DNA from 2 places in the Cupriavidus sp. H39 genome. Region 2 is predicted to be linked to the other one. Evidence: riboswitches for the same ligand, from Rfam matches in the RefSeq annotation. Region 2 holds a riboswitch; the other holds the start of a gene.
What was found. Region 2 has a riboswitch for glycine ahead of gcvT (glycine cleavage system aminomethyltransferase GcvT). Riboswitches for the same ligand answer to the same signal wherever they lie in the genome.
Positions count from the first base shown of each region.

Region 1: linked by a shared signal. The riboswitch ahead of ACOCMH_RS01250 (D-amino acid dehydrogenase) and the one ahead of gcvT (glycine cleavage system aminomethyltransferase GcvT) in region 2 are both predicted to bind glycine.

Region 1 is NZ_CP189846.1:166,000-170,412, forward strand. It holds gene ACOCMH_RS01240 (sialidase family protein) at 1-3, opposite strand, end outside; gene ACOCMH_RS01245 (TonB-dependent receptor) at 8-2,242, opposite strand; glycine riboswitch at 2,494-2,592, shown strand; glycine riboswitch at 2,593-2,712, shown strand; gene ACOCMH_RS01250 (D-amino acid dehydrogenase) at 2,728-4,038, shown strand; gene ACOCMH_RS01255 (class I SAM-dependent methyltransferase) at 4,269-4,413, shown strand, end outside.
Region 2 is NZ_CP189848.1:107,388-111,800, forward strand. It holds gene ACOCMH_RS16020 (UvrD-helicase domain-containing protein) at 1-936, opposite strand, end outside; gene ACOCMH_RS16025 (glycine zipper 2TM domain-containing protein) at 1,223-1,450, shown strand; glycine riboswitch at 1,526-1,612, shown strand; glycine riboswitch at 1,634-1,758, shown strand; gene gcvT (glycine cleavage system aminomethyltransferase GcvT) at 1,854-2,993, shown strand; gene gcvH (glycine cleavage system protein GcvH) at 3,103-3,483, shown strand; gene gcvP (aminomethyl-transferring glycine dehydrogenase) at 3,582-4,413, shown strand, end outside.

The sequences.
Region 1 (4,413 bases), on a different replicon from region 2:
CACGGGCTCAGAAGGAAAGTTTTGCCTCGGCGTAGAACGTCCGGCCCGGGTACGGGTGGTAGACGTAATAGCGCTGGTCGGTGAGGTTGTCGATGCCAAGCCCGAGCCGCACATTGCGCGCGGGCTTGTAGGTCACCTTGACGTCGAAGGTCAGGAAGCTGCTGGTGCCGCCAAAGGTATCGGGATTGGTGTCCGAATTGTCGAGCGTATTGTACTGCCGGCCCGAATAGGTCATGGCCAGCGTGCCGGCCCACGCCGGCGCGAAACGATAGGTGCCCGCCAGGTTGGCGCGCCACTTCGGGATGCGGTAGAAATACTTGCCCACCGAGGCCGGGTTGTTGGCATTCTCCAGCGTCTTCGAATGGTTGTAGGCGCCGCTGGCCGACAGGTCGAAGCCGCTCACCAGCACGTCGCGCCCGTCATAGGCCAGCTCGATGCCGCGCGTGCGCACCCGCTCCACGTTCTGGAAGCTGGTGACGGTGGGGAATACCGTGGTGTTGGTCTGGCTGACCAGCGCATCGCGGATATCGTCCTCGTACAGCGAGACCCGGAAGTTCGAGGCATCGACCGTGCGCTCGAAGGTCAGGTCCTTCGAGAACGAGCGCTCGGGCCGCAGGGTGGGGTCATTGTTGATCAGCGCCGTGCCAGTGATGCGGCCCTGGAACAGCTCGCTGACGGTCGGGTAGCGATAGGCCTGGCCCAGCGACAACCGGCCCAGCCAGTCCTGCCCGAACGCCTTCTCCAGCGTCAGCTTGGGTGACCAGTTGGATTCGCTGCGCACGGGATAGCCGACCGCCACGCCCGGCTGGCTGCGGCTGCCGTCATAGGCGCGCCAGTGCTCGTAGCGCACGCCGGGAATCAGCTTCCAGTCCTCGGCAAAGTACCAGGCGTCCTGCGCAAAGAGCGCCTGGGTCTCGGTCTTGCCGGCGAAGGCGTTGTTGAACGCGGTGATGGTGGCCGCGCGCCAGTCAGAGGTGTCGTAGCTGGTGTTGCTCAGCCGGTAGTTGTCATAGTGGTAGCCGACCGTGACCCAATGCCCGCCCTGCAACCGCTGCGGGCGGTAGTCGGCCTTCAGGTCGAGCGTGCGCCAGCCGGTGCCATCGCCATAGGTCACCGTTCCCGGTCCGTTGCCGGCGGTGCCGGCGCTGCGGCTCACGTCCTTGCTGACATCGAACAGCGAGGCCACGCCCGAGAAGTTCCAGCCGGTCTGATTGCGCGTGCGCAGCGACAGCCCGTAGAGCCAGCGCGCGTCCTCGCCGTTGCCCGGCGCGAAGGCGTTGGCAGGAATCACATACTGGTAGCCGCCGATATTCACCGGCCCGCCCGAGACCACGTTGCCGTTGGCATCGCGCAGGTAGCTGCCGGTGGAATTGGAGCGGTCCTGCTGCCAGTAGGCGGCGGTGAACTGGGCCTGCAGCGTGCTGGTGATGTCGTAGCCGAGCTTGAGCTTGAGCTGGTCTTGCACCGTGTGCGTGATGCCTTCGCTGTTCACGCCCATCACCACGCGATCGCGGCCGCTCTGGTCCCGGTCGAAATAGGCGCCCGAGACCGGGATGTCCGCCGCGCCCGCTGGTCGCGTCGAGCGCGACGCGGTATAGAAGCTCAGCGGCTGGCTCTTGCTGTCCTGCCGGTCCACGCTGACCAGCCACGAGAACGCGCCGACGCGGTCGCCCACATAGGCGTTGGCATGCACGCCGTTGAAGTTGTCATGGGTGCCATAGAGGCCGAAACGCTGCGCAAACAGCTGCACGCCGGCATCGCCCTCGAACTTCTCCGGCGTGCGCGTGGTGATCAGCACCGTCGCGCCCAGCGAGTTGCCGGGATACAGCGCCGAATACGGGCCGTACAGCACGTCCATGCGCTCGATCTCGGCGGCATTGACCAGCGACCAGCGCGGCGGGAAGCTGAAATCCGAACCCAGCAGGTTGGACAGCAGCAGGCCGTCCGCATAGACCAGCCCGCGCGCCGACTGGCGCGAACTGGTGCTGCGCACCGAGATGATCGAATTCATATCGCCGATAAAGCGCTTGCGCACGGCGAGGTTGGGCGCGTATTTGAGCGCGTCTTCCGTATTGACCACGTTGAAGTCGGCCATGCGGGTGCTGCGGATGCCGTAGGCGGGCGCGGGCGTGTTGGGCGGGATCGCCGGTGTTTCGCCGGACTCCGATTTGGCCGAGACCACCACCTCCTGCAGCGGCTCGGGCGCATCCACGGCCTGGGCGACCGCAACGGGGGGCCCCATCAGCACCGCCGAAACCGCGAGCGCAATGCGATTTTTCTTCACTGGAAACCTTGTTGTCGTCTTTTTGGCTCGCTGTCCTGCGCAGCATCAGGCGCCTCCCGCGCCTCCCCGATAGCGAGCGCTGACATTTTATGGGGCGAGGCGATTGGCGCCGATGCGACATAGCGACGCGGGCCGCCGGCAATCTCAGCGTTAACCCGCATACCCAATGCACGGCCTTGTCACTACATTGCCCCGACTGGCATCCAGCCAGCGTGATGCAGGGAGAGACCGTCGCGGCGCCCGCCGCGCACGGCGCCGAAGGAGCAACCGCCCCGGAAACTCTCAGGCAAAAGGACCGGCATCACCCGTCAGTGCACTCTGAAGAATGCCGGACGCCATCGTCAGCCCGGCATACCGAAGGAGCAAGCGCGCCCCGCCCCCGCGGCCAGGCGTCGTGAATCTCTCAGGTCCAGAACAGAGGGGGCGTCCTTCACGCATGTTGCGTGCGGACTCCTACCCTCAGACGTTCCTGGATCCTGCAGATCATGAAAACGATCGCTGTCATCGGCGGTGGCATCACCGGTGTTACCACGGCCTACGCGCTGGCCCGGCGCGGATTCTCCGTCACGCTGTTCGAACGGCACCGCTATGCCGCCATGGAGACCTCGTTCGCCAACGGCGGGCAACTCTCCGCCTCCAATGCCGAGGTCTGGACCCACTGGTCCACCCTCGTCAAGGGCATCAAATGGATGCTGCGCAATGATGCGCCGCTGCTGGTCAATCCCCGGCCCAGCTGGCACAAGCTGTCATGGTTCGCCGAGTTCATCGCGTCGATTCCCCACTACCGCCGCAACACCATCGAAACCGCGCGCCTGGCCATCGCCGCGCGCGAGCACCTGTTTGCCTGGGCGGCGCAGGAAGGCATCGACTTCGACCTGAAGCGGGCCGGCATCCTCCATATCTATCGCGACCGGGCCGGCTTCGAGCATGCCGGCCGGGTCTCCGCGCTGCTGGCGCGAGGCGGCCTGGAGCGGCGCGCGGTGACGCCCGGGGAGATGCGGGCGATCGAGCCGACGCTGGCAGGCTCCTACTATGGCGGCTACTTCACCGAGAGCGATTCCACCGGCGACATCCACAAGTTCACCAGCGGCCTCGCCGCCGCCATTGCGCGCCTGGGCGTGCGCTGCCTGTACGGCCAGGACGTGCGCGCGGTGAAAACGGACGGACGGCATGCCACCGTCACCGTGCAGGACGACAACGACACCGCCAGTTCCACCTTCGACGGCGCCGTGATCTGCGCCGGCACCGCCAGCCGCGCGCTGGCCGCCGGGCTGGGCGACCGCGTCAATATCTATCCGGTCAAGGGCTATTCGATCACCGTCAACCTGACCGATGACGCCAGCCGCGCCGCGGCACCGGTGGTCAGCCTGCTAGACGACGAAACCAAGCTGGTAACCAGCCGCCTGGGCGACGACCGCTTCCGCGTTGCCGGCACCGCCGAGTTCAACGGCACCAACCGCGATATCCGCGCCGACCGCATCCGCCCGCTGGTGGACTGGGTGCAGCAGTGCTTCCCCGGCGTCAGCACGCGCAGCGTGGTGCCGTGGGCCGGGCTGCGGCCAATGATGCCCGACATGCTGCCGCGCGTGGGGCGCGGTCGCGCGGCCTGCATCTTCTACAACACCGGCCATGGACACCTGGGGTGGACCTTGTCGGCGGTGACGGCGGACATGGTGGCGGGCGTTGTGGACCAGGCACTGGGAACGGCGCCGGCGGTAGTGCCGGGCGCTGCCATGGCGGCGGGCGGGATCTGATGATGCGAAGGTAGAGGGTCAGGGCAAGACCGGAGCCGAACAAATGGCCACTCAGCCGTTGGATTCGTTCAGGAAGGCACTCACTCACCCGCGCAGTCTCCAATTGTGCGCAGAATGAAAGCCTTCTGCGTGGAGGCCAACCAACGGGCGCTGCACGACAGGACCCACACGATCGCTTGCGCAATACAATGCTCCTGTACAAACGGCGGTGGGTCCTGAGGAGCGTACAGATGACCGACAGCAGGGTGAAATCCAATCTTCGCAATACGTGGGAATCGGCAGCACCCGGCTGGGCGAAGTGGGAGCATGTGTTCGCCACCAATCTTTCGGGCGCCACGGACACGCTCATGGATATGGCCGGTATCCGGCCGGGTA
Region 2 (4,413 bases):
GAACAGCTTGGGATTGTTAGCGATGACGGCGTTGGCCGCTTCCAGGATGCGCACGGTGGAGCGGTAGTTCTGCTCCAGCTTGATCACCTTCAGGTCCGGGAAGTCGGTCTGCAGCCCGCGCAGGTTGTCCAGCGTGGCGCCGCGCCAGCCGTAGATGGCCTGGTCGTCGTCGCCCACCGCGGTGAACGCCGGCGCGCGCAGGTGCGAGCCGCCCGCGAGCAGCTTGAGCAGCTGGTACTGGCAGGCGTTGGTGTCCTGGTATTCGTCGACCAGGAAGTAGCGCAGGCGGTTCTGCCACTTGAGCCGGACCGCTTCATTGCGCGCGAACAGCTCCGCGGGCAGGCGGATCAGGTCGTCGAAATCCACGGCCTGGTACGCGTTCAGCGTGGCGACGTAGTTGCGGTAGACCAGCGCGGCCTGGTGTTCGTCGGCATTACCGGAGACCGCGGCCTGCGCGATCGCGGCCTCGGGGTCGACCATGCCGTTCTTCCACAGCGAGATCGTGCTTTGCACGCCGCGGATCAGCTTCTTGTCGGTGGTGCCCAGCTGTTCCTGGATCAGGCCGAAGCAGTCGTCCGAATCCATGATCGAAAACTGCGGCTTCAGGCCGACGTGCTCGGCTTCCATGCGCAGGATCTGCACGCCCAGCGAATGGAAGGTACAGACCGTCAGCTGCCTGAGCGGGATGCGCTTGCCCTCGCGCGTGGTCTTGCCCTCCATCAGCTTGGCGATGCGCTCCTGCATTTCCTTGGCCGCCTTGTTGGTAAACGTGACGGCGGCGATATGGCGCGGCTCGAAGCCCTTGTCCTCGATCAGATGCGCGATCTTCTGCGTGATCACCCGGGTCTTGCCGGAGCCCGCGCCGGCCAGCACCAGGCAAGGCCCGTCCAGGTAGCGGACGGCTTCGGATTGGGCGGGGTTCAGGCCATGGGTCATGCGGGAAGGCGCTTTGGGGGCGGCAAGGGATTCGATCGGAAAGGGCGGCGAGGCAGGCGGGGCGCGCCGCATCCCGTCAACAGGACCGGCGGCAAAGCTGCCGATGTTAACACGCACGCGGTGGCAGGTCAGTCAGCGTAATCCGCGTGCGCAGGGCTGTTTGTGTCACCGGCGTAACACTTCGTAAAGCCCGGAGCCGATTGCGCAATACGACGCTCTAACAAGTGTGTCCCTCGGCCTGTCGGAGGACTTGGGCATGCATAAATCATCACATCGGAGCCAAACCATGAAATCCCTGCAAGCTTTGACCAAGGTGACCCTGATCGGCATGACGGTCGCGGCCTTTGCCGGTTGCGCGGACATGACCCCGAAGCAGCGTAATACCGCCATTGGCGCGGGTGCCGGCGCCGTCGGCGGCGCCGTCCTTACGGACGGCAGCGCGCTGGGTACGCTGGGAGGCGCCGCGGTGGGCGGCGTCATCGGCAACGTGGTCACCGACGACAAGAAGAAGTAAATCCGGCCACGCAGCACCGGGTACGGCAGGCTCCGGCGGTGGTTTGACAAAGGCCGGGGCCTCCCGTACATTGCGCGCATCCGACCGGGAGAGCGCGCAGAACTGCGCCGCCGAAGGGGTATCACCCGAAAACTCTCAGGCACCACGGACCGGTCGGATCGGCATGCAACATGCACACGATGCATGCCGCACTCTGGAGAGCGGCACCCGCCATTCGTGGCGAGCGTGCCCACCGAAGGGGCGCGCGAGGATGGGATCGACCCGGTCCGCCTCGTAATCTCTCAGGTATCGAGGACAGAGGGGTCATCCGCTGCAGCGGATTGCCTGGCATCACGGCCAGGTGATCGTTGCGGCGGATGACCCTTTTTTGTTTTCGCCAACCGAGACTGCCCCCGAGGATCCCATGACGCTCCAGGCCACGCCCCTCAACGCTATCCACCGCGCCCTCGGCGCCCGCATGGTCGACTTCGGCGGCTGGGACATGCCGGTCAACTACGGCTCCCAGATCGAAGAGCACAACGCCGTGCGCACCGATGCCGGCATGTTCGACGTCTCGCACATGTGCGTGGTCGATCTCGCCGGCCCCAATACCCGCAGCTTCCTGCGCGGCCTGCTGGCCAACAACGTCGACAAGCTGCAGACCCCCGGCAAGGCGCTCTATTCGTGCATGCTCGACGAGAACGGCGGCGTCATCGACGACCTGATCGTTTATTTCTTCGCCGAGGACCGTTTCCGCCTGGTGGTCAACGCCGGCACCGCGGTGGGCGACATCGACTGGATCCGCGCCCGCAACGACGCCACGGGCAGCGGCGTGACCATCACCCCGCGCCGTGAAGACGTCGCGCCGGAAGGCGTGCAGCCGCTGGCGATCGTCGCGGTGCAAGGGCCCAACGCCCGCGCCAGGGTGTGGAGCACCTTCCCCTCGACCCAGCCTTCCGATGCGCTCAAGCCTTTCAACGCCGTGGTGGTGCAGGACCCCGCCCTGGGCGAAGTGATGGTGGCGCGCACCGGCTACACCGGCGAAGACGGCTTCGAGCTGGTGCTGCCGGCAGCCAGCGTCGCCGGCCTGTGGGAAAAACTGAATGCCGCGGGCGTGCGCCCGGCCGGCCTGGGCGCGCGCGACACGCTGCGCCTGGAAGCGGGCATGAACCTGTATGGCCAGGACATGGATATCAACGTCTCGCCGCTGGACGCGGGCCTGGCGTGGACCGTCGACCTGCAGAGCGAGCGTGACTTCACCGGCAAGGCGGCGCTGGCCGCCAACGGCCAGCAGCAACAGTTCCTCGGCCTGATCCTGCGTCCGACGGAAGGAAAAGCGGGCGGCGTGCTGCGCGCCCACCAGAAAGTCATTACCCCCGCCGGTGACGGTGAAATCACCAGCGGCACCTTCAGCCCCTCGCTGTCGCAATCGATTGCGTTCGCGCGCCTGCCGCTGGGCGTGAACGTGGGCGACACCGTGCAGGTGGAGATCCGCGACCGCAAACTCAACGCGACTGTGGTTAAACTGCCGTTTGTGCGTCATGGCAAGGCACTCGTGAGCTAAGGGAAAGCCCCGCTCACCCAACGGTCGCCCTCGCCTGCCGGCGCGTCATGCAATTCGCGCCGGGCAGGCATCACCCAACAAGAAACAGATCTGAATCCGGAGAACCTTCATGAATTTCCCCGCTGACCTCAAGTACACCGAGTCGCATGAGTGGGTGCGCGTCGAAGCTGACGGCACGCTCACCATCGGCATCACCGACCACGCCCAGGATGCGCTGGGCGACATCGTCTTCCTGGAACTGCCTGAAGTGGGCAAGTCGGTCGGTGCCGGCGACGCGCTGGCCGTGGTGGAATCGGTGAAGGCGGCGTCCGACATCTACGCCCCGGTGGCCGGTGAAGTGATCGCCGTCAACGAGGCCGCCACGGCCGCGCCGGAAAGCGTCAACGCCAACGCCTTCGACGCGTGGCTGTTCAAGCTCAAGCCGGCCAATGGCGACGACGTCAACGGCCTGATGTCTGCCGACGCCTACAAGGCCAGCGTCGGCGCCTGATCGCCCGCCGGTCCCGCGCCAGGGATCGGCACACCGCATTCGCGGCGCCGCGGCACGGCTGACCACCTGCCGCTGCGCCCACCACGAGGTTCTTGCCCATGAACGCCCCGCTGCCCATGAACGCCGCCCAAGCAACCCGGCCCACGCTGGCCGAACTGGAGGCGCGCGACGCCTTCGCCGCCCGCCATATCGGCCCCGATACCCCCGAGCAGCAGCACATGCTGAAGGCGCTCGGCTATGACAGCCGCGCCGCGCTGATCGACGCCGTGATCCCCGCCGCCATCCGCCGCCGCGACGGCATGCCGATGGGCGAGTTCACCGAGCCGCTGAGCGAAGAGGCGGCGCTGGCAAAGCTGCGCACCCTCGCCGGCAAGAACAAGGTACTGAAGAGCTTTATTGGCCAGGGCTACTTCAACACCATCACGCCCGGCGTCATCCTGCGCAATATCTTCGAGAACCCGGCCTGGTACACCGCCTACACGCCCTACCAGCCCGAGATCTCGCAGGGTCGCCTGGAGGCGATGCTGAACTTCCAGCAGATGGTCACCGACCTGACCGGCCTGGACATCGCCAATGCGTCGATGCTGGACGAAGGCACCGCAGCGGCCGAGGCCATGACGCTGCTGCAGCGCGTGAACAAGCACGACTCGAACACCTTCTTCGTCGCCGACGACGTGCTGCCGCAGACGCTGGAAGTGGTGCGCACGCGCGCGCTGCCGCTGGGCATCGAAGTCAAGGTCGGGCCCGCCGCCGATGCCGCCGCCGCGGGCGCCTTTGGCGTGCTGCTGCAATACCCGGGCGTGAACGGTGACATCAACGACTACCGCGCCATTGCCGAGGCCGTGCACGCCGCCGGCGGCCTGGTGGTGGCCGCCGCCGACCTGCTGGCGCTGACCCTGATTGCCGCCCCCGGCGAATGGGGTGCCGACG